One region of the Clostridium sp. LBM24168 genome, then DNA from elsewhere that is predicted to be linked to it. Evidence: riboswitches for the same ligand, from Rfam matches in the RefSeq annotation. Region 1 holds a riboswitch; the other holds the start of a gene.
The links. Region 1 has a riboswitch for S-adenosylmethionine ahead of ACSVC9_RS07730 (nitrogenase component 1). Riboswitches for the same ligand answer to the same signal wherever they lie in the genome.

Region 1 (15,266 bases):
TTTATACAGCCTTTATGGAGTCCACCTATAACCTTTATGTCAAGACCCTGTTGAACTGAAGGAAAGAATTGAAAGTCACCATTTGTAACAGTGAATTTTCCGCTTGCAAGGCCGGTTTTCTGTTGTTCAAATGTTCCACTTACAAGAGTCACATCAAATCCTTCCTTTGCAAAGAACCCCTTTTCCTTTGCTATGTAGGCTGGGGCACCGCAAACACCACCTCCAAGAGCCTGAATTTGCAGCTTCCCGTATTTATATTTTCCTGTTCCATTTTTATTTGAAGAAGTAGATGTACTTTTTCCACAAGCTGCAAGAGTTGGCACTGCTGCAACGAGTAGTAATGTAGCAACTATTCTAGTAATTTTATTCATAATAATTCCCTCATCTTTCTGTATTTTATTCTAATTATCTAATAGCATCTTTGCTTTTTATTTTTTCAGATTCAAATACTTTTTTAAAAGCCTGATCCAGATCATCTATGAGATCTTCAGCATCTTCGAGACCTATAGAGAGTCTTATTGTATTAGGAAGCAAATCTGAAAGTTCTTTTTCGTCCGGTGTAAGTTCACTGTGTGTTGTTTTTGGCGAATTGACAATCAGAGATCTTGAATCACCAACATTTGTATGATAACTGAATAATTTCAGTGAATTTAGGAATTTATCTATTTCAGAATCAGTACCTTTAAATCCAAAAGTAAATACTGATCCAGCCCCTTTTGGAAGATATTTATCAGCTAGTTCTTTATATGGGTTGTTTTTTAAAGTAGGATATTTTATCCATGAAACTTTATCATTTTCCTCAAGATAACTGATTACTTTTTCAGTATTTTCAATTTGCTTTTTTACTCTTTCAGACAGAGTTTCCAATCCTATAAGTGCAAGATAAGCATCAAAAGGACTTAAAGAAGAACCAAAATAGTTTAAATAGTTTAGTCTGATTCTTGTGGTAAATGGAAAATCTGGAAATACTTCAAGAAAATTTCTGGCATTATCGTCATCATCTCTTAAAGTATAGTAAGGTTCTAAAAAATGATTGAATTTACCATTTGCCCAATTGAATTTACCACTTTCAAGAATTATACCTGCAATAACATTTCCATGCCCGTTAAGTGCCTTTGTTGCTGAATAAATTACGATGTCGGCACCATATTTGATTGGATTCAAAAGATATGGAGTTGCAAAGGTGTTGTCTACCACAAGTGGAATATCATGTTCATGAGCTACTTTTGCAATTGTTTCTATATCTGATACTGAAGTGTTTGGATTGCTTATGCTTTCAACAAATATAGCCTTGGTATCTGGCTTTATTGCCTTGGCTATAGCCTCTGGATTATTAAAATCGTGAAACTTGTCTATGTTTATTCCAAATTTGGGATAAAGTTTTTTGAATCCGTCCAGTGTTCCTCCATATAAATATGGAGTTGTAAGTATTCTTCCACCGTTTTCTGCAAGATTGAGGAGAGTGTAAGTTATTGCAGCCATTCCGGAACTAACGGCAACTGCACCTGAAGCACCATCCAATTTTGCAACCCTTTGTTCCAGAACTTCAACTGTAGGATTGCTTAATCTTGTGTAAATAAACCCGGGTTCTGTAAATGAAAACAACCTCTTGGCCCTATCTGTACTTCCCAAATCAAATGCGGCTGTTTCATAAATTGGAACTGAAACAGAGTGATTGTGTTTGCTGGAATCATATCCGCCTCTTACTTTTAATGTGTCAAATTTTAAATTTTCTTCTGACATTTTTATTTCCCCCTTATTTTTTGTACCAAAAAAACCGGAGACTACACCATTTAAAAACGATGTAGCCTCCGGTTTGCCGGTCAGCTATAAAGAACATATTATTAATTCTTCTACTTTTTTATATGATAATATAAGTCCATTATTTTGTCAACTGCAATTCAAAAAGATTTAAAACGATAAAAAATATAATGTACTTGTATTAAATTACAAATTATGCTTATAATATATAAAACATAAAAATTATAAATTGGAGGATTGCATAAAGATGAGTGATGTATTGGATGCTGCTGTTAAATATGTGGAACAGTCAAAAACAGGACTACTTGTTACAATAGGTGAAGATGGTGCCCCTTACGTAAGAATAATGGGAGCTTTTTCAAATGATGGTGCAAATTTATATTTTGAGACAGGAAGAAAAAGCAATAAAGTAAAACACATACAAAAAAACCCCGTAGTTACATTCTATTTCCAAAATGAGGGACAGGTCTATGACACCTTCAAGAGTGTATCCATTACTGGAAAGGCGACCGAAGTTCTTGAGAATGATGATGATTTTAAAAAAGCAGTGGATGGAATAAGCGTGAGATATCCGGTGCTGAAGGAAAATTTATCTAAAGGTGGGCTTGGAGATTCAGTTATATACAGGATAAAGGCGCAATTTGTAAAGCTGGCTGATTATACCAAAAACACTAAAGAAGTAAAAGAAATACTTTAATTAAAATGTGGACTGGTTTTTAAGCCAGTCCACATTTTAATTACTGAAATTTGTATTTTTTGAGACTTAACGAATTCAACAAAACCGATATGGAACTAAAGGACATGGCTGCAGCTCCAATTACAGGATTTAGATGACCTGTTACAGCTATTGGAATTGCAATTATGTTGTATATAAATGCCCAGAATAAATTTTGCTTTATTTTTTTCATTGTTGCCTTCGAAAGCTTTATTGCATCTGTTAAAGCTCTCAAATTTTCATTTAACAGTACAATATCTCCAGTTTCAATGGCAGCATCTGTACCTGAACCCATTGCAAACCCTATATCTGCAGTAGCCAGAGCCGGTGAATCGTTTATTCCGTCACCTACCATGGCAACTAATCTTCCGTTGCTTTTTAATTTTAAGATTTCATCTGCTTTATCTTCGGGGTGTACCTCTGATATTATATTTTTTATATTTAATTTGTCTGCAACTGAAAGCGCAGTATTTTTATTGTCTCCTGTAAGCATATAAACGTCTATATGCATTTTTTCAAGAGAATCAACAACTTCTCCGGCATCAGTTTTTATTTTATCTGCAAAGGCAATTACTCCAGCAAGAATTCCATCAATTGCAACAAGTACAGCTGTTTTTCCTTTTTTTTGCAAAAGAATTAAAGTATCCTTTAATTCCGATAAATCTACGGCCTTTTCTTTTAAAAAATCTGCAGTGCCTATTAATATATTTTTATTATCTACAGATGCAGTTATACCTTTACCTGGTACCGCAGTGAAATCATCAGTATGTTTCAATTGAGTTTTGTAATTATGCTTTACATAACTGTATACAGCCTTTCCTAGAGGATGTTCAGAAAATTTTTCTGCCGAAGCGGCTAAAATCAATAAATCTTCCTGACTTTGTATGTTCAATTCATTTGCTCTATTGAATAGGACAGCATCGGTTATGTCAAGTTTACCTTCAGTTAGAGTTCCTGTTTTATCAAATACTACCGTATCAATTTTACATGCTTGTTCCAATGCTGTACCGTTTTTTATCAATATTCCATTTTCAGCTCCTTTTCCAAGCCCTACCATCAACGCAGCAGGTGTTGCAAGCCCGAGTGCGCAGGGGCAGGATACAACCAAAACGGATACAGCATATATTATTGGCAGATTTATTAAAAAAACTTTATGATCGAATATAACGAAGTACCATATTATGAAGGTAAGTGCGGATATACAGAGTATGACAGGTATAAAAATTCCAGAAGCCTTATCTGCAATTTTCTGTATGGGAGCCTTGCTTTCCTGAGCTTCTTCCACCAATTTTATAATATTTGAAAATACAGTGTCATCTCCAACCTTGGTAGCCTTGAAATTAAAGGTACCATTTTTATTCATTGAAGCTCCTGTTACAATATCGTCCTTATTCTTTTCTACAGGAAGACTTTCTCCTGTAAGCATCGATTCATCAACATCGGAATGGCCGCTGGTTACAATTCCGTCTACCGGTATTTTTTCACCGGGTTTTACCATTAAGATGTCACCGATACATACTTTTTCCACGGGAATGGTGTATTCAATATTGTTTCTTATTACCCTGGCTGTTTTGGGTTGAAGTTTTATAAGAGCCTTTACGGAATTGGAAGTTTTGCTTTTGGCTATTGATTCCAGATATCTTCCCAGAATTACAAGTGTGATTATAGTTACAGAAGATTCAAAGTACAAATTGATCATTCCCAAAGTATAGGTAAAAGTTTCAAATAATGCAATATATAGACTATAAAAATAAGCTGTAGTAGTTCCTATTACAACTAGCAAATCCATGGTAAAAGCTTTGGCCTTCAATGCAAAAAAAGAACTTTTATAAAATCTGGCACCTATTATGAACTGAACTATAGTTGCCAATGTAATCTGAAGTTTCCAGTTATGGAGAATTGAAGATTTCCATCTCAAAATTTCTATAAAAGCTCCCCATTTATTTGCTGAATAAGGATCAAACTCGCTATGACAGAAACCTGCCCCGCCAAGTATCATTCCAAGTATCAATGGAGCACTGAGAATAGCAGATATTATAAAAAGATTTCTTAATTTGTTCCGTTCTATTTCTTCTCTTGTGAGGTTTTCCCTTGAAGTTTTTTCATTTTCCTCGCCTACTGAAAATCCCAATGATTCTATTTTTTCTTTTACAGTATCCAGGGATGTAACTTTGCTATCATACTGCAACTTTGCTTTTTCCGCAGCATAGCTTACATTTATCCTGTCTATGCCATTGATCTCGTTGACTGCTGATTCTATTGTAATGGCACATAGTGTGCAGGTCATACCATAGATTTTCAATGCTCTTTTTTCAATCATGCCTTATTTCCCCCTATTTTCATAAAATTAAAAGCTAGCAGTTTATCAATGTATGATGAACTACTAGCCTCCAGTTATCTGGTCGACAAATATAATTTCTTGTATTCTAGCATGAGTAGGTATCTCTGTCAATATACATCCATTTTAAAATTGACAGCTAAAAATAATTCAATTAATATAGTAAAAAATGATGGAGAGGTAGTAAAAATGAAAATTAGTTTAAGAAAAGAACTTACAGTATCTTATATTCTTGTTACAATTGTGTGTGTATTTTTAATAAGTATTTTAATGAATATACTTCTTGAGAAACAATTTAGGGAATATACAGTACATAATCAGGAACACTCCAATCAGGAAGTGGCGGATTTAATAAGCAGGCAGTATGACAATGGAAAATGGAACAGCACCGGTATAGAGAATATAGGGGTAAATTATATTGAACGGGGTATGTTTATAAAAGTGAGTAACTCTTATAATAAAACAATATGGGATGCATCAACCCATAATAATGGATTGTGCAAGAAGATGCTTGATGATATGGAAAAAAATATGAACAAGTATTATCCCGGCTGGAATGGAAAATACAAGGATAAACAATATCCGCTTTATCATGATAATGAGAAAATAGGCATTATGACAATAGGTTATTATGGACCATTTTACTACAACAATATTGATCTTACTTTTATTTACAATTTAAAAAATAGAATTCTCATATTTGCATTTGTATTTTCGCTTATACTTGCTGAGATATTGGGAACTATAATGGCTCAGATGCTGAGCAAACCAATTGCAAAGATTGTGAGAGCAACAGAAAGCATTTCAAAAGGGCATTTTGATAATTTTGTTGATGAAAACTCCAGTACAGAAGAAATCTATATATTGAATTCTGCCGTTAACAATATGGCAAAAACTTTGAAATCACATGGAGAATTGAAAAAGAGAATGTCAGATGATATAGCACATGAACTTAGAACTCCTCTGACAACACTTCAAAGTCACATTGAAGCTATGATAGATGGCGTGTGGAAACCTGATATAGAAAGACTTCAAAGCTGCTATGAGGAAGTAATCAGAATTGCCGGACTTGTGGGAGACCTTGAGATGCTTGGAAAATATGAAAATAAAGATAGTAAATTGAGCAGGACAATATATGATATATATGATCAAATAAAAAATATAGTATTTAATTTTCAGGCAGAATTTAAAAACAGAGGTGTGGAAATAAAACTCAATGGGAATAGCCAGGAAATATTTGCTGAAAAGGATAAAATAGGACAAGCAATAGTAAACCTTATATCCAATGCACTTAAATATACCCCTAGAAATGGAATGGTATTATTGGATTTGAAAGGGATGAAAAATGAAATTAAACTGAGTATAAAGGATACTGGAATAGGAATTTCTGGCGATGATCTCCCTTTTATATTTGACAGATTTTATCGTGCTGATAAATCAAGAAACAGGGCAACTGGCGGAAGAGGTATAGGACTTGCAATATCAAAAACAATTATAGAATCTCATGGAGGAAGAATAGAGGTACGCAGTGCTCTCAATGAGGGAAGTGAATTTACAATTTTTCTCCCCAGAAACATTGGTTGAATCTATATTAATAAATTATTAACATTTTAAACATGTAATCTACACAATTTATCTATTGACAAAGCTTTAAAATTATAGAATAATGTATCCATAGTAATTTTATTCTTTATAATTTACAAGCAGCTAACTGGAAAACTAGAGGCTGGAATTTTCTTTAATTTCAAATTAGAGAAAATTCCATTTTTTTTATTAAAAATTAAGGGGGAACAGAAATTATGAAAAGCAAAAAGTTACTGTCACTTGTTTTATCTGTAAACTTTACTGTTACAGTTCTTGGAAGTGCTTTATACCAACAACAGGAAGTAAAAGCAGCAGAAAGTTCCGTAACAAGAATAGATGGAATCAACAGGTATGCAACGGCGGCAAATGTGGCAAAGGCAAACTGGCCGAATGGAAGTGATTATGCTGTTGTCGTAAATGGTACAAAATATGCAGATGCAGTAAGTGCTTCCACACTGGCGAAGAAACTTGATGCACCAATATTGTTTACAGAAAGTGATGAACTGGATTCAAATACAGAGGATGCATTGAAGGCATTGGAAACAAAGAGCATATATATTGTGGGTGGAGAAGGTGTGGTTTCAAAATCAATTGAAAATTCACTTTCAGGTTATAAAGTCAAAAGACTCCAAGGAAAGGACAGATATGGCACTAATCTTGCAGTAGCAAGGGAACTGGTTGAAAAAGGAGTAAACAGAGACAATATACTTGTAGTGGCCGGAGGAAGTTTTTCAGATGCACTGTCGGCAGCACCGGTTGCAGCAGCGAAAAGTGAAATATTACTGCTGTCAAGCAATTACAAAGCTCTAATAAAAGATTCCCTTGATTTTGCAAAGGGATCGAATGTCACAGTAATAGGGACTACATACAGTGTAAGCGATGATGTGAAAAATGCCTTTTCATCTACTGCTAGTAGAATAGATGGCGGAGAGGACAGGTTTTCAACCAATCTGAAGGTATTAAATGCATTTAAGGATGATTTGAATGGCGGGAAGGTTTATATAGCAACAGCTTCGAGGAATGCTGCAGACAACCGGTTTGCAGATGCACTTGTTGCATCGGTACTTGCAGGAAAGTACAATTCTCCTCTGTTGTTGGTTGACAGGGAGGGATTAAAAAGTACAAACAATGCTGTTGAGTATATAAAGAACAATGCGGATAAAACTACAGATTTGCAAATAGTAGGAGGTACGGGAGCAGTTCCGAAATCGATTGAGAATACAATAAATAACGAAGTGTCAGGAGAAAATCAGACACCGCAGACACAGACTTTTACAGGATATATAACCACGGAAGATGATTTTGCAGCGGAGCTTGGAGAGGATACGGCGGACATGGTATACATGAAAATGATGGCGCTGTCCGGATTGGGAATAACTTATCAAGACAAGGACGGTAAATGGGTATTCTATTACCTGGATGGGAATATTTCTACAGACAATACTGATGGATCTGATGGCAACTGGAAATTTAATGGTACAGGCTCCCAGCTGAAAGCATGGAATATAGTTGAAAATCAGGTTAAGCGCAATAATGGAGCAGACAAGATGAAATCAGTACCTGTCACAGTAACAGGAATATTAGATGGAAGCACGCAGACCAATCCCGGGCCTGATGCCGACGGTGTAGACTATCCAGTAATAAAAGCACAATCAATAGCTAATAATTAAAAAATAATGTAATTAAATACCACCAAACCAAGCCCAACTTGGTAGATGTGAATTATTTAAAAATAGGAGGGGAATTTGAATTTGCAGGAAGATAAGATCAAAGATATGAATTGTAAAATAGATACTAAATTAGCAGCATTAATTGTAGTATTAGTTTTAACCCTAAGCATTTTTTTAGCAACTATATTCAAAATAAATATAGTTCAATTTTTAAAAAATCTATTCATGCTGGAATATTTGCCTAAATTGGGGAATAACACAAGCTATATACTGTTGTTTACATTTGGAATATTGACATCTTTTCATTGTATAGGTATGTGTGGTGGAATAAATATATCACAGACCATCAGCAAAACTGGTAACGTAGCCCAAAATTCAGCATTCAGGCCCGCTCTGCTTTATAATATCGGAAGAATAATATCTTATACTATTATCGGTGGAATTGTGGGAGGGCTGGGAGGAATAATTGGATTTCCTGGTATGCTAAGGGGGATTGTTCCTATTGTTGGTGGTATATTCATGGTTATAATGGCAATAAATCTGCTTGGAGTATTTAAAGTTCTTAGAAGAGTAAATATCACAGTGCCATCATTTTTTGCTAAAAAAATTCATGGAAATAACAATTACAGTCCTGTAATTGTAGGATTATTAACGGGTTTAATGCCATGTGGACCAATTCAAATAGTCGAAATATATGCTCTTGGGACAAGAAGTGTGATACTTGGTTCTGCTTCCATGTTCTTTTTTTCAATCGGTACAGTGCCATTGATGTTTATGTTTGGAATTTTAAATACTATTTTAACTAAAAATTTTTCGAAAATAATATTGAAAGTCAGTGCTGTACTTGTACTTTGCCTGGGGATGGCTATGATAGGCAGAGGACTTTCGCTGTATGGTGTTTCCGTAGGAATGAAGAACATGCCTTATGGAAATGATAAGGGAGTTTCTGTTATTGAAGGCAGAACCCAAAATGTAAAGACGGAACTTGGAAGTGACAGCTTTACGCCTATTGAAGTGATAAAAGGAATACCTGTGAAATGGAATTTGCATGTTGACAAGAAAAACCTGAACGAATGCAATAAGGCAATTCAGATTCCAGAATACAATGTAAAAAAGAATTTGAAGGTAGGAGACAATATAATTGAATTTACTCCTGATAGAGGGGGAGAATTTGTGTATACCTGCTGGATGGGTATGATAAAGAGCAAAATTACAGTTGTAGACAGCATTGACCAGTTAAAGCAGGACAAGACTGAAAATTAAATTTCAATTAAGAAAGAAGGTGAAAGCTGTTATAATATTATAACAGCATGTATTTATGAAGAGAAAAAATAAAATTGTAATTGGAATAATTATAATAGTATGTGTAATTGTAGCTGGAATTATAGGTAAAATAGAGATAAACTCATCTAAATCTGAAGCTAAAAATAAGGATAAAAGTTCTATGAATAGCAAACAAATGCTGCAATCACAACATTCAAGTCATAATACAGAGAAAACTCAGAAAAAAACTGCAGCTACTGATAGAACAAAATCTTCAGCAAAATCAGACCTGGATAAAGAAGCCAAAGTTGACCTTAGTAAAAAATCTCAATCTAATCCTGTAAATTCTCAGACTGTTGGAAAAGCTTTAGATAGCAATAAAACCAAATCTACAAACAAATCTCTTAGTATTACAGGATATATTACTTCAGAAGATGATTTTGCAGCTGGACTTAAGGAAGATACTGCAAATATGGTATATATGAGATTGATGGCTCTGTCCGGACTAGGAATAACCTTTCAGCAAAATGGCAACTGGGTCTTTTACTATTTTGATGGTGGTATTGCTTCAGATAATAAAAGTGGTGCAGATGGGAAATGGATTTTTAATGGTAGTGGATCCCAGTTAAATGCATGGAATATTGTCCAGAAACGTGTAAAAGAAGGTAAAGGCAAATATCCGGTTCAAGTTACGGTAAAAGGAGTACTGAAAGGAAATATCGGCACTAATCCGGGACCAGATGCTGATAGCAAAAAGTTCCCTGTAATAACTGTTGAATCCATAAATTAAAATGGGATTTGAATGGAGTTTTGGTTATGAAAGAACAAAAAAGAAGAATACTTGTAGTAGATGACGAGATAAAAATTGTGGAGGTTGTAAAAGCATATCTTCAGAGAGATGGATATTCTGTATATTCTGCGTATGATGGAAATACTGTTATGGCTATATTTGATAAAGTGAATCCTGATCTTATGATTCTGGATCTTATGCTTCCAGATATTTGTGGAGAAAAACTATGTAGTATTTTAAGGAAGAAGTCCAAGGTGCCTATCATAATGCTTACGGCTAAAACTTCAGAATCTGATATACTCAATGGATTTGACATAGGAGCAGATGACTATGTACTAAAACCTTTTAGTCCAAAACAGCTGGTGGCAAGAGTAAAATCACTTCTAAGAAGAACAGCGGATGATAAAGATATTATGGATGATATAATTTCCATAGATAACGGCAAGCTGACAATAAATAATTCAAGTTATGAAGTTAGAAAATCAGGTAATATAATCAATCTTACCCCGGTTGAGTATAATATACTTACAGTCATGGCCACACATCCTGCAAAGATTTTTACTAGAGAAGAATTGATATCCATTGTACTGGGGAAAAATTTTGATGGGTATAACAGAGCGATTGATTCACATATAAAAAACTTAAGGCAGAAAATCGAAGACAGTTCCAAAAAACCTGTATACATTTTAACAGTAAGAGGAATAGGTTATAAATTTGGTGGAATTGTAAAAAAAACATGTTGACATATTCAATATTATTGAATATACTAAAATTAATATAAACTTATCTAGAGAGGTGGAGGGACAGGCCCTTTGATACCCGGCAACCTGTGTTTTATTCAAGGTGCCAATTCCTGCGGGGTGAAATATACCTGGGAGATAAGATGATGGAAGAAGTTTTTTTCCTGTATCTTATTACAGGAAGTTTTTTATTTTTATTTGAGATTAATTGATATGTAAATATATATTATTTGGTTGACCAGATAAACTGGAGGCTAGGTGAAATTGACGATAGATATTCGTGAGATTTTACTTGGCCTTTTTTTATCAATTAAATCTCAGTAATTATTTAATGATTGGAGGATACAATTTTGAGTATAAATATAAAATCACCAGAAATTAAAATAAGAGAAACAAGACTTGGATCTATTACAGTTTTTTTGGAAATGCATCTGAATTATGCGAGATGTCAAAGAAAAAGAGACTTTGTGATAGAAAACATTCTTTCAGCCAATGCCTTGGATGCAGCTCCGGAAATGCACTTTGCCAGCTTGTAATGATACAAGATGCAGTTGTTATAAATCATGCTCCACTTGGATGCTCAGCAGATTTTTCGGATTTCAATTTTACAAATAGGGTCGGGCAGAGAAAAAGAAATTTTAAACTTAGAAATGCAAGGTTATTGAGTACAAATCTTGAAGAAAAGGATACTATTTACGGAGGAGGGGAAAAGTTAAAAACTACAATAGAAGAAGCCTTCAGCAGGTTTAATCCAAAAGCAATTTTTATAACGGCTTCCTGTGCATCGGGAATTATAGGAGATGATATAGAGACAATAACTGAAGCGGAGGAGAAAAAATTAAAAATACCTGTAGTATATATTCCTTGCGAAGGATTCAAGTCAAAAATGTGGACAACGGGTTTTGATGCCGCCTATCATGGAATAATAAGAAAGATAGTTAAACCTCCAGTTATAAAGAGAAAAGATTTAATAAATGTAATTAATTTTTGGGGAAGCGATATTTTTACAGACTTGTTTGGAAAAATAGGTTTAAAGCCAAATTATATAGTTCCTTTTTCAACTATAGATCAGTTGCAAAAAATGTCAGAGGCGGCGGCTACGGTTCAGATATGTCCTACGCTTGGTACGTATCTTGCAGCAGCACTTGAGCAGGAGTATGGAGTACCTGAAGTAAAGGCACCACCTGCCTATGGAATAAATGGAACAGATCAATGGTTTAGAGAACTTGGGAGAGTAACAGGAAAAGAAGCAGAGGTAGAGAAATTAATAGAATCTGAAAAAGAGAAAATATATCCTGAACTTGAAAAGCTAAGAAACAAGTTAAAAGGGAAGAGAGCCTATATTACAGCTGGTGCAGCACATGGTCATAGTTTGATGGCTTTATTGGAAGACTTGGGAATGAAAGTTGTTGGAGCTTCAATATTTCATCATGATCCTTGTTATGATAATGGTTCGGATGCGGCTAAAAGCTTGGACCATGCAATAAATACCTATGGAGATATAGAGAATTTCAGTGTGTGTGATAAACAGGCATATGAACTTGTCAATTCGCTTAATAGGTTAAAACCTGATATATTTGTAGCACGACATGGTGGAATGTCAATTTGGGGAGCCAAACTTGGTATACCGACTTTTTTAATGGGAGATGAACAATTTGGACTGGGATACCAAGGACTCATAAATTATGGCAATAAAGTTCTTGATGTACTTGAAACTCCTGAATTTGTGAGGAATATTGCAGCCCATGCGAAATTTCCTTATACTGACTGGTGGTTTAAGCAAAGACCTGATACTTTCTTGAAGGAGGGAAAATAATATGCTTAAAATAGTTCAGGAACCAAGACATTATTGTACCCTCGGGGCTCAGCAGTCTGTAATTGCAATAAAAGGAGCTATACCAATACTTCATTCAGGACCTGGATGCGGTGTGAAGTTATTTAGAGGACTCAGTACAGATTCTGGATATCAAGGTACAGGATATTCAGGTGGAGGTGTAATTCCATGTACCAATGCGACAGAAAGGGAAGTTGTATTTGGGGGCATAAAGAGGTTGAGAGAGGTTATCGATGGGACACTAAAGGTATTAAAAGGAAATTTGTTTGTAGTATTGACAGGTTGTACATCAGATATAGTTGGAGATGATGTAGGATCATTGGTAGATGAATATAAAGAAAATGGTATACCAATAGTTTTTGCTGAAACAGGTGGTTTCAAGGGCAGTAATTTTAAAGGGCATGAAATGGTGTTGAAAGCTATTATAGATCAATTTGTTGGAGATAAAAAGCCTGAAGTTAAAAAAGGACTTGTCAATGTTTTTTCATCGGTACCTTTCCAGGATAGTTTCTGGAGTGGAAATCTAAGTGCTATAAAACATTTACTTGAGAAGATAGGATTGAAGGTCAATATACTTTTTGGACCAGAGTCAAGTGGAATAGAGGAATGGAAAGCAATACCAAATGCAGAATTTAATATAGTAGTTTCTCCCTGGGTTGGAATTGAAACTGCTGAGCTTTTAAAAGAAAAATATGGCACACCGTATCTCCATTATGCAGTTCCGCCTATAGGAGCAAGAGAAACCAGTAATTTCTTAAGGGCAGTTAGTGATTTTGCAGGACTTGACAGGGAAAAGGTAGAAAATATTATAAAAGAAGAAGAAGAATTGTTCTATTATTACCTGGAGAGATCTGCAGATTTTTTTCTGGAGTTCAGATATAGCATACCAGACAGATTTTTTAATATAACTGACTCATTTTATGCTTTGGGAATAAGTCAATTCTTATTAAATGAGCTTGGAATTGTTCCTGGAGAACAATATATTACAGATGATGCTCCGGTAAAATACCAGAAGTATATAAAAGATGAATTTGAAAAAATTTCAGATACTAGAAATTTCAAGATATTTTTTGAAGTCGATGGCGAAAAAGTTAATGAAAGACTTAGAAAATACGATTTAGGAACTCATATTCCACTGATACTTGGAAGCTCTTGGGATAGAGATATAGCACAGGAATTAAATGCATTCAGGATAAATATATCCATACCTGTTATGCACAGGCTTGTATTAAATGGTTGGTATCTTGGATACAGCGGTGGATTAAGATTAATTGAGGATATATATGGAAATATTTTAGAAACTTATAAGTAATAATTGATTGACTAGAAAACTAGAGGTCAAATTTCCTGTTATGAGAGATATATTTATTCTCTATACAGATGAAATTTGATCTTTTTTATTACGGGAATCCAGTATAAAATAAAAATCATTATAAAGAGGAAAGGATTTGATGTAATGTATAAAATTGCAGTTGCAAGCAGTGATGGAAAGATAATAGACCAGCATTTTGGACAGGCCAATCAATTTTATATATATGAAGTAGATGATATTAATTACAAATTTGTAGAGCTGCGCAAATTGGAAAATGTACCAGAAAATTTTAATTCGGATTATGATAAATTCTTATATATGATAAGAGCATTATCTGGATGTAGAATTGTTGTAGTCAGCCAGATAGGTCAGGAGGCAATTAAATTTTTGGGCAAAAATGGAATACATGCTTTTGATATAGAAGAGCCTATAGACTATGCGTTGAAAAAGCTTGTTGAATATTATTTCAAAATGGACAAAATAAACAAGTATTGTAATTGAAAATATGAAATTTAAGGAGAGTTTAATATGTCTGAAGAAAAAGATTATAGATTTGAAACACTTCAACTTAGAGCTGGATATAAACCTGAGGAACATAATTATGCATGTACGGTTCCAATTTATCAAACAGCATCTTTTAATATAGGTGATACGGACAGATTAGAGAGATTGAAATCGAGAAGAGATAATGGATTTTTTTACACAAGGAGTGGGAATCCCACACTTAGTATACTTGAAAAAAGAGTAGCAGTTCTTGAAGGAGGTACTGCTGCTCTTGCTGTTTCATCTGGAATGGCAGCTGTAGCGTATTCTTTATTAAATGCAGCAGAAGGTGGCGGAGAAATAATTGCTGTGTATTCAATATATGCAGGATCTTATAATTTACTTGAACATACATTGCCACGATTAGGCATTAAAGTAAAATGGATAGATAATCCTTTTGATGTGGAATCCTTTAAAAATTCAATAACAGAAAATACTAGATGTATATTCATAGAATCAATAGGTAATCCGTTGATAAATGTCATAGATATAGAAACTATAGCAGACATAGCCCACGAAGAAAATATTCCACTTATTGTTGACAATACTTTTGCAACACCTTATCTTTTAAAACCATTTGAGTTTGGAGCTGATATAGTTGTTTATTCATCTACTAAATCCCTGGCAGGACATGGCTCTACGCTTGGAGGACTGATTGTGGAAAATAATAAGTTCAACTGGAATAATGGGAAATTTCCACATTTTACAGAGCCCGA
Region 2 (15,266 bases), 99 kb from region 1:
TGGGGATGAGGAGAGCTACGATAAAATTAAAAAATTTATTTATGGTAATGTCTAACATATATTATTAAAGTCATATTTTTTTAATTAAAAAAATATGACTTTAATAATATAATTACTTTAATGAATTATAATATAATATTGAGCCTTTTTTTATGAAAGTATCCAATTTTAAAGTTTCAATATATACAGCCAAGTTAAATAATCTGCAAAAGGAAAAAGCATTTGTATTTATAATCTGCAGCAGTAAAATATTCAGATAATTTATATAAATGTGGCAAAAGAATTATAATTCTTTTAATTTGTTTATTAATAATTTATTATTAAATAAGCAATAATAATAAAAATACGTCAGTAATAATAAAAATATATTTGAAATATGATTATTACTTGTTTATAATGTTAAATAAAATAATAAAAATGTAATTGTTCTATATGATATTAAGTGACCAAATTATTGCAAAAATATTTATGGATTATATTTAATAGGAGGTTTATTTGAAATGAGTTTTAGAATTGAAAGTGATTCTATAGGTAGTAAAGAAGTTCCAAAGGATGCTTATTATGGGGTCCAATCTTTGAGGGCATATAATAATTTCAATATTACGGGACTAAAAATGAACCCAGAATTTGTAAAAAGTTTAGTTCAGGTTAAAAAAGCTTCTGCAATAACGAATTGTGGAATTGGAATATTGAACGGTAAAATTGGACATGCAATTGTAGAGGCCTGTAATGAGATAATTGAAGGCAAGTTTAGAGAACAATTTATTATAGATCCTGTTCAAGGCGGTGCGGGTACATCCATGAATATGAATGCTAATGAAGTTATAGCCAATGTAGCTATAGAGCTTCTGGGCGGTGAAAGGGGAAATTATAGTATTGTGAGTCCAAATGACCATGTCAATATGGGACAGTCTACAAATGATGTTATACCAACATCAGGTAAAATTACTACCTTGAGGTTGGTATTGAAAGTTATAAGGCAATTAAACGAATTATATAAGGAATTAAAAGAAAAAAGTGAAGAGTTCAAAGATGTTATAAAGATGGGGAGAACCCAATTACAGGATGCTGTTCCAATTACACTCGGTCAAGAATTTAAGGCATATAGTGCCGTAATAAAAAGGGATATCATAAGAATAAAAAAAGCTTCGCAGGATATGAGAGTATTAAATATAGGGGGAACGGCTGTAGGAACTGGAATAAATGCTGACTGTGAATATATAGAGGAAATCGTTCCAAATCTTTCTATAATTGTTGGAATAGAATTCTGCCAGGCAGATGATTTGATAGATTCTACCCAAAATTTGGATGCTTTTTCCAATATATCTTCAGCGATAAGAACATGTGCAGTCAATTTGTCAAAAATGTCTAATGACTTGAGACTGATGTCTTCAGGACCGAGGACTGGAATTGGAGAAATAAACCTTCCGGCTGTACAAAATGGATCTTCCATAATGCCAGGAAAAGTAAATCCTGTTATACCTGAAGTATTAAACCAAATTGCATTTAACATAATTGGAAATGATGTCACAATAGCAATGGCAGTAGAAGCTGGTCAGCTTGAATTGAATGCATTTGAACCAGTTATATTTTACAATTTATTTGAATCTTTGGAGACCTTGTGTAATGGAATAAAGACTTTTAAAGATAATTGCATTAAGGGAATAACTGCAAACAGAGAGAAATGTAGGCAGCTTTTAAATAATAGCATAGGAATGATAACGGCACTGTCCCCTTATATTGGATACAATAAAGCGGCTCAAGCTGCAAAAAAAGCTATTAATACAGGAAGGTCTATAAAAGATATCGTACTTGAAGAAAAGATTTTAAAGGAAGAAGAATTTGAAGATTTTATAAATCCCTATGATATGATAGAACCTAGATATATTAAAAAAACAGTCAAAAACTGACATCCATTTTAGAGATTAAAGTAATTGGGCTCCATGTTGAATTTTTCATGGAGCACTTATAATTTAAAATTTAAGTATCATATCATACCAAGTTGCACCCCCATGTACTGATCTGGATATTCCCTTGTTTATATATCCAAATCCTTCATAATAGTGAATAAGTCTTTCCTTGCAGGTGAGAATTAATCCTTTTCTTCCGGAGAGTCTGGATGCCTCTATCATGTGATTCATCAATTTAGCTGCATTCCCATTGTTTCTATAGTCTGGTAATATATCAAGTCCAAAAATTGTCTGATAATTTCCATTTGGAATATGTAGAGAAGGTTCTTTGTACAGTTCGTCATAGATGGCAGTTTCATTTGTTATGCATCCATTTATAAAGCCAATTATTTTTTTATCCTCTTCTGCTACAAAAAAACTTTCCGAAAATATTTTTATACGCTGCCTCAAGGATTTTCTTGTAGCTGCTTCCGCTTTTGGAAAGCATATTGTTTCAATTTTTGCGACTGCGTCAAGATCTTCATCTTTTACCTGTCTGATTGAAATGTTCATTAGTATCGTCCTTTCATGAAAGTATTATATATAAAATAATATCATAATTTTCAATTAAAATTTATATTTTATAGAAAGTACTTGTAAACCTCAATTGTAAAAGTATAAAATATAAAACAAAATGAAATATATAATTTACATTTATACACATATATATTATAATAAATAGTGTAAGGAGGTTATAGACTTGAAGAACAAACGTATGAAGATTGCAAGAGTAGAATGTGATTTGTCCCAGGAACAGCTTGCGGAAAAAATAGGGGTTACAAGACAGACAATTGGTATGATAGAAGCTGGAAAGTATAATCCATCACTTAGATTATGTATTGCCATATGTAGAACATTAAATAGAACATTAAATGATTTATTTTGGGAGGAATATAAATGATAAATAAAAATTTTAAAGATGAGAGAATTATAGCTGAACAGCATAAGATAGCCAGCGATGCATTTCAGATGGTTTCCGTTTTTTTATTAATTTCTGTATTGTATAAGCAATTTATATTGGATGAACCATTTACTTCCTATATGACGGAATTTATTGCATTTTTTGGTGGATCATTCTACATTCTTATAAGAAATGTCATAAAAGGAAATGGTATATTTGATTCAAAGAAACATGGAAATAGAATATATTTGCTGAATAGCTTGATTTCAAGTTCAGCAGTTACAATAATTGCTAGTGTGTCAAATTACATGAAATATATACAAAATAGACAGAATATCGTAATGTTTTTTATAGAAATAGTTATCATTTTTTTAAGTTCATTCGCTATTACTTTTTTCTGTATGTGGGGAGTAGGATGGATTTCAAAAAAACGTGAAAATAAGATACGTAAAGAATATGAAGATGATATGTAAAGAATAATGAATGGAGGGTATAATATGTACAGCGCATATTGCTATGAATTTAAAATCGGGAAGTTAGTTATTGCCGAAAACAGCGGAAATATCACTCATATATATTTTGGAGAAAATATTCCTGAATATACAATGTGTATTGAGACATACTTAATTAAAAGGGTATATGAGGAACTTGAGGAGTACTTTAGTGGGACAAGGAAAGTTTTCGATATACCGCTGGCACCACAGGGAACTGAATTTCAAGGAAAAGTATGGAGAGCACTTCAGAATATCCCTTATGGGGAAACCTGTAGTTATAAGTATATAGCAGAAAGCATAGGAAATGCTAAAGCATACCGTGCAGTAGGCATGGCAAATAATAAGAATCCTATTGCGATTATCATTCCATGTCATCGTGTTATTGGTTCCAATGGAGATTTGATTGGTTATGCAGGTGGGTTAGGTATAAAGAAAAAGCTTCTAGATATGGAGAAGAAAAATAGTTAAAGATCAAATTACCATTAAACTTATTGACAATAAATTTTTTCTAGTATATTATGAAATAAATTAAATAATTGAATCTTATCAAGAGTGGTGGAGGGACTGGCCCTTTGAAACCCGACAACCAACATTTGTATATCGATGTATGGTGTTAATTCCAGCAGAATATTCTGAGAGATAAGAAAAATATTTTATGAAATTAAAGTTGTTTTTCTTATGAAAGACGGCTTTTTTTAATACAAATATTTATTAAATTTACAAGGAGGAAACATATGACCAAGGAAACTAGTTTTATAACAAAATGTGTACATGTAGGCAATGGTATTGATAAAGAGACAGGCTCTATTAGGCGTCCTATAACTATGGCAAATTGTTACAAACTTCCAGAGGATGCATCATCAATTAATTGGAGTGATCCAAACCAGATGCTTTATACAAGGAATACTTCTGCAAATCAGCTTTACCTTCAGCAAAGACTGGCTGCATTAGAGGGTGGTGAAGATTGTGTAGTACTGGCAAGTGGGGTTGCAGCACTTGCAGGAGTATTTTTTACATTTCTTAGAAGTAAATCTCATGTAATATGTTCGAATGTATCATACATAGCAGTTTACAGACTGCTTAACCAGTATCTTCCAGACAAGTATGGAATAGAAGCTACGCTTGTAGATACATCCAACCTGGAAGAAATAAAAAAAGCAATAAGACCTAATACAAAGCTTATTCATGTTGAGACACCTGGCAATCCAACTACGAAGATAAGCGATATTGCAGAAATAGCTAAAATTGCCAGGTCTATTGGAGCATTGTTTAGTGTGGACAGTACTTTTGCATCTCCATATTTACAGCATCCTCTTGAACTTGGAGCTGACCTGGTAGTTCATAGTTTGACAAAGTATATAAATGGACACGGTGATGCAATGGGTGGAGCGGTAATAGGAAAGAAAGAACTTATAGACAAAATAAAAAGTGAAGCTATGGTTAATCTTGGAGGTACAATAAGTCCGTTCAATGCATGGCTTATAATGAGAGGAGTTGTGACATTACCTCTTCGTATGAAACAGCACAGTGATACTGCACTTAAAGTTTCACAATATCTGGAGTCAAATCCATCCGTGAAATTTGTTGCATATCCTGGACTTGAGAGCCATCCACAACATAAAATTGCAAAAAAGCAGATGAAGATGTATTCTGGAGTCATAGCTTTTGCACTTAAAGCAGATAGCGAAACTCACAATAAATTCATAAATTCTCTTAAACTCGTTATTCCGGCAGTTTCTCTTGGACATGATGAAAGTCTAATTGTCTATACAGGTCCGAATGATGAAAGAATAAATTTTTATCCGGAAAAATTTAGGAATGGATATATAAGATTCAGTATAGGGCTTGAAAGTGCAGAGGATATTATCTATGATTTAAAACAAGCACTCGAAAAGTGTGGATTATAAACTAGAAAAGAGTATTACAGAACTATGTACCTGGTTTTGTAATACTCTTTTCTAGTTTATCTGTTTTTGAGCAATCATTAAAATCTAAAAATTTGTGAATTTAACATACATGAATATCTCTTAAATAAAACTTAACACAAACATGCAGTCAAAAAGCAGCTATAGGAAATATTATTATATTAGGGGAATATGTAAAGAGGTGTCAAGGTAATGATAATAAATACACATATATTATTTTCTAAAATTGTATATAAACATTGCTTAAGAGAATTAAATTTTAAATTAAACAAAATAATTTTTATGTATGGAAATATTAAACCAGATATTTCTCCTAATTCTTGCAGGAATCCCCATACTTTGAAGGATAGCTTGCATATTGTATCTAAATGTTTTAATCAACTTTCTCATGACGAACTGGATATCAATCAATTTTCGATGATTCTTGGGATTATGTGTCATTATATAAGTGATTATTTCTGTCTATATCATACTGAGGAATACAGTAAAAAAAATATTTTTAAGCATATAGCATATGAAATATTGCTTCATTTTAATTTACAAATTCTTCTCATATTTGGCAGACTAAAATTAATTGACAGTAGAAATTTACCGCAAAGGAATGTATTATCAATTGTTTTTGATATGCAGAAAAGATATTTTAAACAAAGGAGGTCATTTCTAAGAGATATAATTTATGCTGTATCAACTATAAATATGACAGTAGAATCAATAGTCTATTTTAACATCAATAATTTAGAAAATTTAGAAAATTATAATCTACCAAAAGGTATAGGAGGGATAATGTGAAAGTAGCTATTTTTACAGATACTTTTTTACCCCAGATAAATGGAGTTACGAATACCCTAAGTAAACTTGCAGAGTATTACGAAGTAAACAATATTGAGTATTTAATATTTGCACCTGGAAATGATATAGAAAAAAATGAAAGTTATAATATTCAAAGATTTTTTAGTATAAAATTTTTTCCCTATCCGGAATGTAGAGTAGCTTTTCCTAACACCTTTAGATTAAATACTTTATTGTCTAATTTTAAACCTGATATAATACAACTTATGACTGAATTCAATATGGGAGTGGCAGGGTTAAAATATGGTAAAAAGCATGGAATACCCACCGTATCTAATTATACAACTAATTTCTGTCAATATTTAAATTCTTATAATTTAAACTTTTTGAATTATTACATGTGGACTTATTTGAGATGGTTTCACAATCAAAATGATTTGACGTTGTGTCCATCAGAGGAAGCAAAATTGTATCTTAAGAGAGAGGGAATATCAAATACAGATATTTTTTCAAGGGGAGTGGATTCTGAAAAATTCAAACCTGAACTAAGAAGTGATGATTTAAGAAAAAAGCTTGGTATTAACGACAAGTTGGTATTTTTGTACGTAGGAAGGGTTTCACCAGAGAAGAATTTAGATATTTTAATTGATGCCTATAAAGAAGTTTATAGTAAATATAAAGATAAAATAGCCCTTGTTATAACAGGAGAGGGCCCGTATATGGATAAATGCAAGAATTGTTTTCCAGAAGATACTATATTTACGGGATTTAAAAAAGGAAGAGAATTAGCACAAATTTATGCATCAAGTGATGTATTTACTTTTCCCTCTTCATCAGAGACTTTTGGGAATGTGGTGCTTGAGGCCATGACTTCTGGCATTCCGGTTATAGGTGCCGATGCAGGAGGAGTCAAAAATATAATTGAGCATGGAATTAACGGACTTAAATTCAGAGCAGGAGATGTCAATGAATTGGTTAATTTAATGATAGAGTTAATTGATAATGAAGATTTGAGAAATGTATTGAGGATAAATGGAAGAAATACTGGACTTAATAGATCCTGGAATAAAGTTTTTAGTGGACTTATGGATATATATAATGATATTTTACTCAATAAAACAAATGTTATAAGTGCTTGAATAGCTTTATAAAATTAATTATTGAAGGGAAAGTAGCGAATGAAAAAGCGAAGTATATTAATCAAAATAAATTTGATAGTTATACCGGTAATATTGGTTGGCATGTTTTCTTTGACTATAATTACTTATTTTAGCACCAGAACAATATTAAATAAACAGATAGCGGAAGAGATGAATACAAGATTATCTAATAACTCAGAAATGATTCAGAAATTACTATTGAATAATGCAAAAGTTGCCCAAACATTGGCAAAGACAGTTGAGGCTTCATATCCAGTACTGGAAAAGGATAATTATGTTTTAATATTAAAAAAATTTCCGGAAACAAACAAGGAGACTTGTGGTAACGGTATATGGTTCGAACCTTATAAGTATAAAAAAGATATCAAATATTTCGGACCATATGCATACAAGGATAATGGGAAGGTCGTCTATACCGATGATTACAGCAAGGCGGAAAATGATTATCACAGTAATGACTGGTATAAGTTGGGGATGGATATAAATAAAGATATAGCCTGGTCCAAACCATACATTGATCCAGTAACAAAAGTTTCCATGATAACGGCAACAGCCAATTTTGTCGATTCAAATAATAAATTATTGGGGGTTACCACGGCGGACATGGATCTAACAACTATTCAAAAAAATATTGAAGGTATAAAAATTGGAGATACAGGAAGAGTATTTTTAATTTCTAATGATGGAACATATATAGCAGTAGATAATAAATCCAAAGTTATGAATAAAAAAATTCAGGAAGAATCGAATACATCTCTTGTGTCCATTGGTAAAAGCATGATTTCAAGAAAATCTGGAGAAGGATTCTATACTGACAATGGAATGTCATACTTGGTGTACTATGCTTCTGTTCCAAATTCAAATATGATTTTAGGAATACGTATTTCTGAAAGTGAACTGGCCGAGCCGATTAATCTACTGATGATAAAAGCCATTATAGCGACATGTGTACTTATATTGCTGGCTGTATTGATTACCGTTCCTTTAATTAAGAAAATAACGAAATCCCTGAACGATGCAGTTGGACATTTAAAGCTGATTTCACAGGGAAGTCTGGAATCTGAAATACCTGAAAAATTTCTTGAAATGAATGATGAAGTAGGAGATGTTTCAAGGGCATTAAGAGAGATGCAGGAATCTTTAAAATCCATGCTGCTTGAGATGAAGGATTCATTTAACAGGATTAAGGATTATGCAGGGGATTTAAGACATATTTCAGGTGAAATGTCGGATAATTCCCATGGAGTTTCTTCTTCTATCCAGGAGATAGCCAAGGGAACCGGGGGACAGTCGCAGAATCTTGTAAACCTGGCAGGCATTGTAAATGAATTTGAAGATGCAATCAGTACAATGGTAGGCGAAATCAAAGAAATAAAGGATTCTTCAAATGGAATTAATGATAGGGCAAATGAAAGTAATACTAAAATGCAACTTGTGATTCAGTCAATAGACAAAGTTAATTCAATAACCGCCGGGTTTAAAAAAAATATAAATGGATTTACCAGCAGTATTGGTGAGATAAATGAAATTACTGGATTGATAAATAATATTGCAGAGCAGACCAATCTGCTTGCTTTGAATGCAGCAATTGAAGCGGCAAGAGCGGGAGAAGCTGGAAAAGGATTTGCAGTGGTCGCAGATGAAATAAGGAAACTTGCTGAACAGAGCAAAAATTCATCAGGTAACATCAAAAATCTGATTGATGATATTTCAAACAGTATGAGTACAATAGTTGACACATCAGAGGATATGAATAAAGAGATCCTAGGACAGGTGGAAATAGTGAATTCGGCAATTGATTCTTACAGGGATATAATTAAAAAAATAAGTATCATGATATCCAGGATTGAATCCATCAATAACTCAGCTGTAAAAATAGATAGCGAAAAAGAAGATATATCCAATAAAGTAGAGTCAGTATCAGCGGTTGCAGAAGAAATATCTGCCTCTTCCCAGGAAATTGCTGCATCATCCGAGGAAATGGATAGGTCTTCTAAAACTGTGGAGGAATCTGCAGAGACGTTGGAAAATATGACAAATGACATGATTACTCACATCGACAAGTTCAAGCTGTAATGCTAGTAAAATGAGTATAGATCAAATAAATTTGATCTATACTCATTTTATAATTTGATTTCTATATAAAAATTAATTTATTGTTGTAAGCAGTTGTTTTTTATTTGCAGTTAATTATACTAAATAGCCCATATTTTAACATGGTAGTAACAAGGATTTAAAAAAAATGTAGTAATATGGAGTAAACTCAGAGAGAGGAGAGGTGGCATGAAGACTAAAGTTAATGATGCTGTTATGCAATTAGACACATTAAAAAATGAAGAGAGAAGAATGAATTTTATTATGTTTTTAGTGAATATCTGTGTACCAGTGGCCGGTACAGAGTATGTCATGTTTTTTTTGGGTGGAACCATCAGGGATTACATATGCTTTATAATGGCGATTTGCAGTATAGTAGTTAAGATACTTGAAAAAGAACTAGGCAAATATGCAAAATATTTATACATATCAATAATTCCAATATGTGGTGCTATAGTTATAGGCTATACTAATGACGGAAGATTTATGGCACTGACTCAAGGATATTTTCTTGTAATTGTACTGGAAATAGCTTATTTCGAAAAGTCAGTAATTATTGTAAATCTTATTGCAACTATAGTGGGAAATCTTATAGCTGGCTTTATTTTCCCAAGTGGCTTTTTAGCATTACTTCCTACAGGTGTATGGTTGTTCATAGGAATGGAATACACAATAGGGGCTGGGCTGGCATTTTACATATCTAATAGAGCATATAAATTATTTGCTGTTGCTGAAAACAAGGAAAAACAAACAGCAAAGATGCTTGACGTTCAAAATGGCATAATGGAAAGTATCAATAATGTATTCAATTCACTCAAGAGCAGTTCTAAAAAAATCTATGAATCCTTGGATATTTTCAATGAAACATCTCATCAGGTTGCAAAGGCTTCTCAGGAAATTGCAGATGATTCGGGAAGACAGGCAAAGGAAGTTGACAGCAATTTTAAAATTTGCAATCAGCTGGCTGAAAAGCTTGAAATTGCAGAGAATAAAATAGGTGGAACTGTCTCCACTATGAATAGTCTAAAAAAGAATAATGATTTAGGAGCAAAAGCCATTGATGAGCTTTCAGATAAATTCAAGGAAAACAGAAAATCTACAGAAGATATGGCACTTCAGATAACAAAACTATCCGAAAAATCAAATTCCATAAGAAAAATAATAGATTCAATCAACAGTATTGCAGAACAGACAAATCTGCTTGCTTTGAATGCGGCCATAGAAGCTGCCAGAGCTGGGAAAGCCGGACGTGGTTTTGCAGTTGTGGCAGATGAAGTGAGAAAGCTTGCAGAGCAGTCTGCAGAATCAACTCATAGTGTGGATTCCATTCTGGTGGAGATAATGGACATAATTGATAAAGCCAGGGGAAATATGGAAAGTAATAAAATGGTTGTAGATGAATCCAATGAAAAGTTAGGTGTTACGGTAAAATCTTTTGACAATATTGTGTTGTCATCAGACAATATAATTGACATGATAAATTTTTTAAAGGAGGAATTAGATAAAATAAAGGATTTGAAGAATACTCTGCTTGAATCAATGAAGGAATTGTCATCAATATCCGAGGCATCTGCTGCATATACGGAAGAGACCGGTGCATCAATGGAAGAACAGGCAGCTTCAGTAGATATTCTTGTTAAATCCATGGATGAAGTTAAAGTTACTATTAATAAGCTTTCTGAAATTCTAAGTGGGAATTTGTAAGAAATGAATATATGGAAGTTACATAATAAGTTTTATCAATTAAATATTGTATAAAGGTGAGTTGTGATATGAGAAGGAATGATTATAGTTATTTGTCCAGGAGAAATCAAATATTTAAAATGGATCGTAGAATCAATGAGAGGTTCGGTTATAGTTCTAAATTTAAAATTGCAAGTGCAAATTCTGAAAAATTGAATGTCGAAGTATTGGGTGTCGATCTTTCAATTTCAGGTATAGGATTTATATCAAGTAAAAAATTTGAAATTGATGACATACTTGAGGTCACCTTCAAACATAACAATATAACCATACCTGCAATTGTCAAGGTAAATCATGTAGATCTGTATGATTATGGTTATTTCATTGGTGGACAGTTTATAGCTATACAAAATATATACAGGGATATGCTAAAACAGGATTTATCATAGTTGTTCAAGATTCATTAATTTGTAAAACTTTACAGGAGATGAATGAAATGAAACAAATTGTACTTAAAGTGATTTTGCTGATTTTATGTGTTTCTATTGTTTTTGTAGGTTGTGCAAACAAGAGTACCCAGAAATATTCTGATTCTCAGGAACAAATTAATTCACTACCTCTTAGTATCGGAATTATAACGGATGTAGGAGGGATTAATGATGGATCTTTCAATCAATCCGCCTGGGAGGGCCTTGAAAAAGCACAGAAGGATCTTGGTATAAAAGCAGACTACCTGGAAACAAAAAATGAAAATGACTATACTAAAAATTTTGAAGCTGCTTTAGATAAAAAAAAGGATCTTATCTGGGGAATTGGATTTATGATGGCAAATTCTATCAAGACTGAAGCTCAGAAACATCCAAAACAGAAATATGCAATAATAGACAATACCTATGGTAATGATACACCATCAAATTTGATAGGAGTGGTATTTAAAGAAAATGAAAGTTCATTTCTTGTAGGTTACATAGCCGGAAAAATGACTAAGACCAATACTGTGGGATTTATTGGCGGAGTTAATAGTACTCTGATACAGAAATTCCAATATGGATATATGGCAGGAGTCAGATATGCAAATCCAAAATGCAAAGTTGTAAGTGAATATGCAGGTTCGTTTTCAGATCCGGCAAAAGGAAAGGAGATTGCCTCTAAAATGTATGATGGTGGAGCGGACATAATATTCCATGCTTCAGGTGCAACGGGAAATGGATTGATACAATGTGCCAAGGAGAAGGGTAAATACTGTATAGGCGTAGATTCTGACCAAAGTGTTCTAGCGCCGAATAATGTTATAACTTCAGCTATGAAAAAAGTGGATGTTGCCGTGTATGATGTTGCAAAAGACCTAAAAGATGGTAGATGGAATGGAGGAGCTACACTACAATATGGTTTGTCTGAAGGGGGAGTCGACATAGCACCAACGACCAATAAACTTGTACCAGAAAATATCTTGAATGAGGTCAATGGTATTAAAGTCAGGGTAACATCTGGGCAACTAAAAATTCCAGAAACAAAGGAAGAATATAACAAATTCCATTAAATACAGGAAGAGGTATGATCATGAAATTTATAAGTAAAGGACAAATTTATGATAATGTACGACAGCTATTAAGTTTCAGCTCGTTGAATGTAAAAAAGGATTTCAAGGCAATGCTGGTTTTCATTCTTGCACTTCTTGTCATTGTGCCACTTGTAGGCAGTGGAGCATATATAAGTATCAATTCTTCGAATTTAATTAAAAAGAATATATATATATCAAATGAACAGTTGATAGGTAGAATAAATGATGATATAAGATTCAATCTAAATAGTATTGAAAATCAAATTCAGTCAATGGCTGATAATCCAAATATTAAGTCAATGAATTATGATGAAATGCAGAGTATTTTAATTCAAGGTGCAAAGTCAAATGAGGCAATTGATGGAATATCAATTGCAGATGCAAAAGGACAGATTATCTATAATACGTCTGGAATTTATAAAAATATTTCCGGGGAAGAGTATTTTAAAAGTGCAATTTCAGGCAAAATACAGTATTCAAATGTAAAAATGTCCGAAATTAACAATAAGCCTTTGGAATTTTATTATAGTGTACCTGTGAAAGTAGGTACAAATGTTGTGGGATGTGTTACTGCAACAGTTGATGTAAATGCCTTAAACAAAATTATCGATGATGTACAGAAGAATAAGGATGATATTACTTTTATAGTAGATAATAATGGAAGGGTAGTTGCCCATAAAAATTGGGCTAATTTCAACAGAGTATCCATGTACAAGAATTTTTCTCCGGTAAAGGATGTTATTGCAGGCAAAAGTGGTCAGGGAACCTATGATTTTAATAATAGTACTTTGCTGGCAATTTATTCACCAATGACAGACCTTAAATGGGGAATATTAACAATAGTTCCTTATGATGTTGCCTTTTCCGATGTAAAGGCTCAGAATAATATTTTCTTAGCAATAGTGGTGTTTATGTTTATTATTAGTATATTAGTTGCTTTGTTGATTTCACAATTTGTTACGAATCCGTTGTGTAATCTCAATACAGCTTTGGATGCTGTTTCTACTGGAAATCTTACTGCCAGGGTTGAAAAGAAATTTCTAAAGCGTCAGGATCAGCTGGGTGAAATAGCAAGAAATTTTAACAATGTAATTGCCAAACAATTTACTCTAATTGGCAAAGTAAAAATAATGATTAAAGATGTGCAGGGCTATAATGAAGATACGAGCAATCAAGTGGACGAGCTTATTTTGGCAAGTAAGAATGTGAGTACAGCTATGGGGGAGATTGCCGATGGTACAGTTGAACAGACCAATTATATGTCAATAATAGTTGATAGATTTTCCACACTCAAGAAGAGTTTGGACAATATTGATACAAGTACGGATAGGATTATTAATTATACTAAGCAGACTAAAGATAAAAATCAGTTGGGAATTGTGTCTGCAAAGGAATTAAAGGAAGAATTTGATAAAAATTATAAATCAATACAAAGTGCCGCAGCGCATGTAAAGAACTTATCGGATAAATCTCAATCCATAGGAGCAATTACGGATTCAATAAAATCTATTGCTGAACAGACTAATTTGTTGGCATTGAATGCAGCTATAGAAGCATCAAGAGCAGGTGAGGCGGGGAAAGGTTTTGCTGTAGTAGCTGATGAAGTAGGGAAGCTTGCAGAACAATCCTCGGATTCTGCTAAAGAAATACACGACATAATAACCGAGATAGGTATTTTTGTAAATAAAATCAGAGAGGAATTTATTAATACGACACAAATAGCAGAGAAATCCAATGATAAGCTGGAAGCTACTATAGAAATATTTGAGTCAATAATAAACAACTCCGATGAGCTGATAAAAGACATTGAATTTCTGAATGAAGAAATGGAAAAGATGAAGAGCAATAAAGATGAGGTTGACCAGTGTGTAGACAATACTTCCAGCATAATCGAAGAAGGATCGGCAACTACTGAAGAAGTAAATGCAACAATGGAAGAGCAGCTGGTGACAATGGAAAGAATATGCAATAAAATTCACAATATCAATAGCATGACAAAGGAGTTGCAGGAATTTATTCAGATTTTCAAAACAGAAAAGTAGTTTAGTCTGGTACTTTAATAAGTATAATGCCACCAATAATAAATAACAAAATGATGCTGAATATACCCTTGCTGGTATTGCCTGTAAACTGGGTTATTATGCCTACGAGAAAAGGTCCTATTATAGTTGAAAATTTGCCGAATATATTGTAGAATCCAAAAAACTCATTGGAACTTTTCTTTGGTACTAGCTTACCGAAGAAGGACCTACTCAGGGCCTGTATCCCTCCCTGGGAGGTTCCAACCAGCATGGCTAATATCCAGAAATCCAAGACACTATTCAAAAAATAAGCATAGATACATATTATAATATAAGTTGTTATTCCTGCATATATCATGGTTTTGCCATGATATTTTTCTGATAATTTCCCATAGATAATGGCAGAAGGGAAAGCTACGAATTGGGTTACAAGTAATATTACAAGCAGATTTGTTGTATTAATGCCAAGATCCGATCCATAAGAAGTTGCCATCTTGATTATGGTGTCTACACCATCTATGTAGAAAAAATAGGCAATCAGAAAGGTAAATAATTTTCTGTGATTTTTAATATTTCTAAAAGTATTTAGCAACCTTTTAAAGCTATTCTTAACTGGAGCAGGTTCTATATCAATTCCATGAGTCTGTTTTACTTTTTTTATCATGGGTAAGGTAAAAATTATCCACCAA

Region 2: linked by a shared signal. The riboswitch ahead of ACSVC9_RS08235 (trans-sulfuration enzyme family protein) and the one ahead of ACSVC9_RS07730 (nitrogenase component 1) in region 1 are both predicted to bind S-adenosylmethionine.

The regions. Positions count from the first base shown of each region.
Region 1 covers NZ_CP196861.1:1,561,537-1,576,802, reverse strand. Annotated here, with positions in the region: gene ACSVC9_RS07775 (ABC transporter substrate-binding protein) at 1-371, opposite strand, end outside; gene ACSVC9_RS07770 (O-acetylhomoserine aminocarboxypropyltransferase/cysteine synthase family protein) at 406-1,743, opposite strand; gene ACSVC9_RS07765 (pyridoxamine 5'-phosphate oxidase family protein) at 2,009-2,458, shown strand; gene ACSVC9_RS07760 (heavy metal translocating P-type ATPase) at 2,499-4,796, opposite strand; gene ACSVC9_RS07755 (sensor histidine kinase) at 5,004-6,398, shown strand; gene ACSVC9_RS07750 (cell wall-binding repeat-containing protein) at 6,614-8,068, shown strand; gene ACSVC9_RS07745 (urease accessory protein UreH domain-containing protein) at 8,144-9,331, shown strand; gene ACSVC9_RS07740 (hypothetical protein) at 9,387-10,121, shown strand; gene ACSVC9_RS07735 (response regulator) at 10,148-10,864, shown strand; SAM riboswitch class I at 10,902-11,006, shown strand; partial or broken gene ACSVC9_RS07730 (nitrogenase component 1) at 11,212-12,677, shown strand; gene ACSVC9_RS07725 (nitrogenase component 1) at 12,679-14,007, shown strand; gene ACSVC9_RS07720 (NifB/NifX family molybdenum-iron cluster-binding protein) at 14,152-14,508, shown strand; gene ACSVC9_RS07715 (O-acetylhomoserine aminocarboxypropyltransferase/cysteine synthase family protein) at 14,536-15,266, shown strand, end outside.
Region 2 covers NZ_CP196861.1:1,660,537-1,675,802, reverse strand. Annotated here, with positions in the region: gene ACSVC9_RS08265 (TrkA C-terminal domain-containing protein) at 1-55, shown strand, start outside; gene ACSVC9_RS08260 (aspartate ammonia-lyase) at 501-1,910, shown strand; gene ACSVC9_RS08255 (GNAT family N-acetyltransferase) at 1,974-2,462, opposite strand; gene ACSVC9_RS08250 (helix-turn-helix transcriptional regulator) at 2,650-2,850, shown strand; gene ACSVC9_RS08245 (DUF6773 family protein) at 2,847-3,323, shown strand; gene ACSVC9_RS08240 (methylated-DNA--[protein]-cysteine S-methyltransferase) at 3,348-3,812, shown strand; SAM riboswitch class I at 3,885-3,990, shown strand; gene ACSVC9_RS08235 (trans-sulfuration enzyme family protein) at 4,079-5,251, shown strand; gene ACSVC9_RS08230 (zinc dependent phospholipase C family protein) at 5,462-6,058, shown strand; gene ACSVC9_RS08225 (glycosyltransferase family 4 protein) at 6,055-7,197, shown strand; gene ACSVC9_RS08220 (methyl-accepting chemotaxis protein) at 7,237-9,294, shown strand; gene ACSVC9_RS08215 (methyl-accepting chemotaxis protein) at 9,502-11,016, shown strand; gene ACSVC9_RS08210 (PilZ domain-containing protein) at 11,085-11,444, shown strand; gene ACSVC9_RS08205 (BMP family lipoprotein) at 11,492-12,535, shown strand; gene ACSVC9_RS08200 (methyl-accepting chemotaxis protein) at 12,556-14,598, shown strand; gene ACSVC9_RS08195 (MFS transporter) at 14,600-15,266, opposite strand, start outside.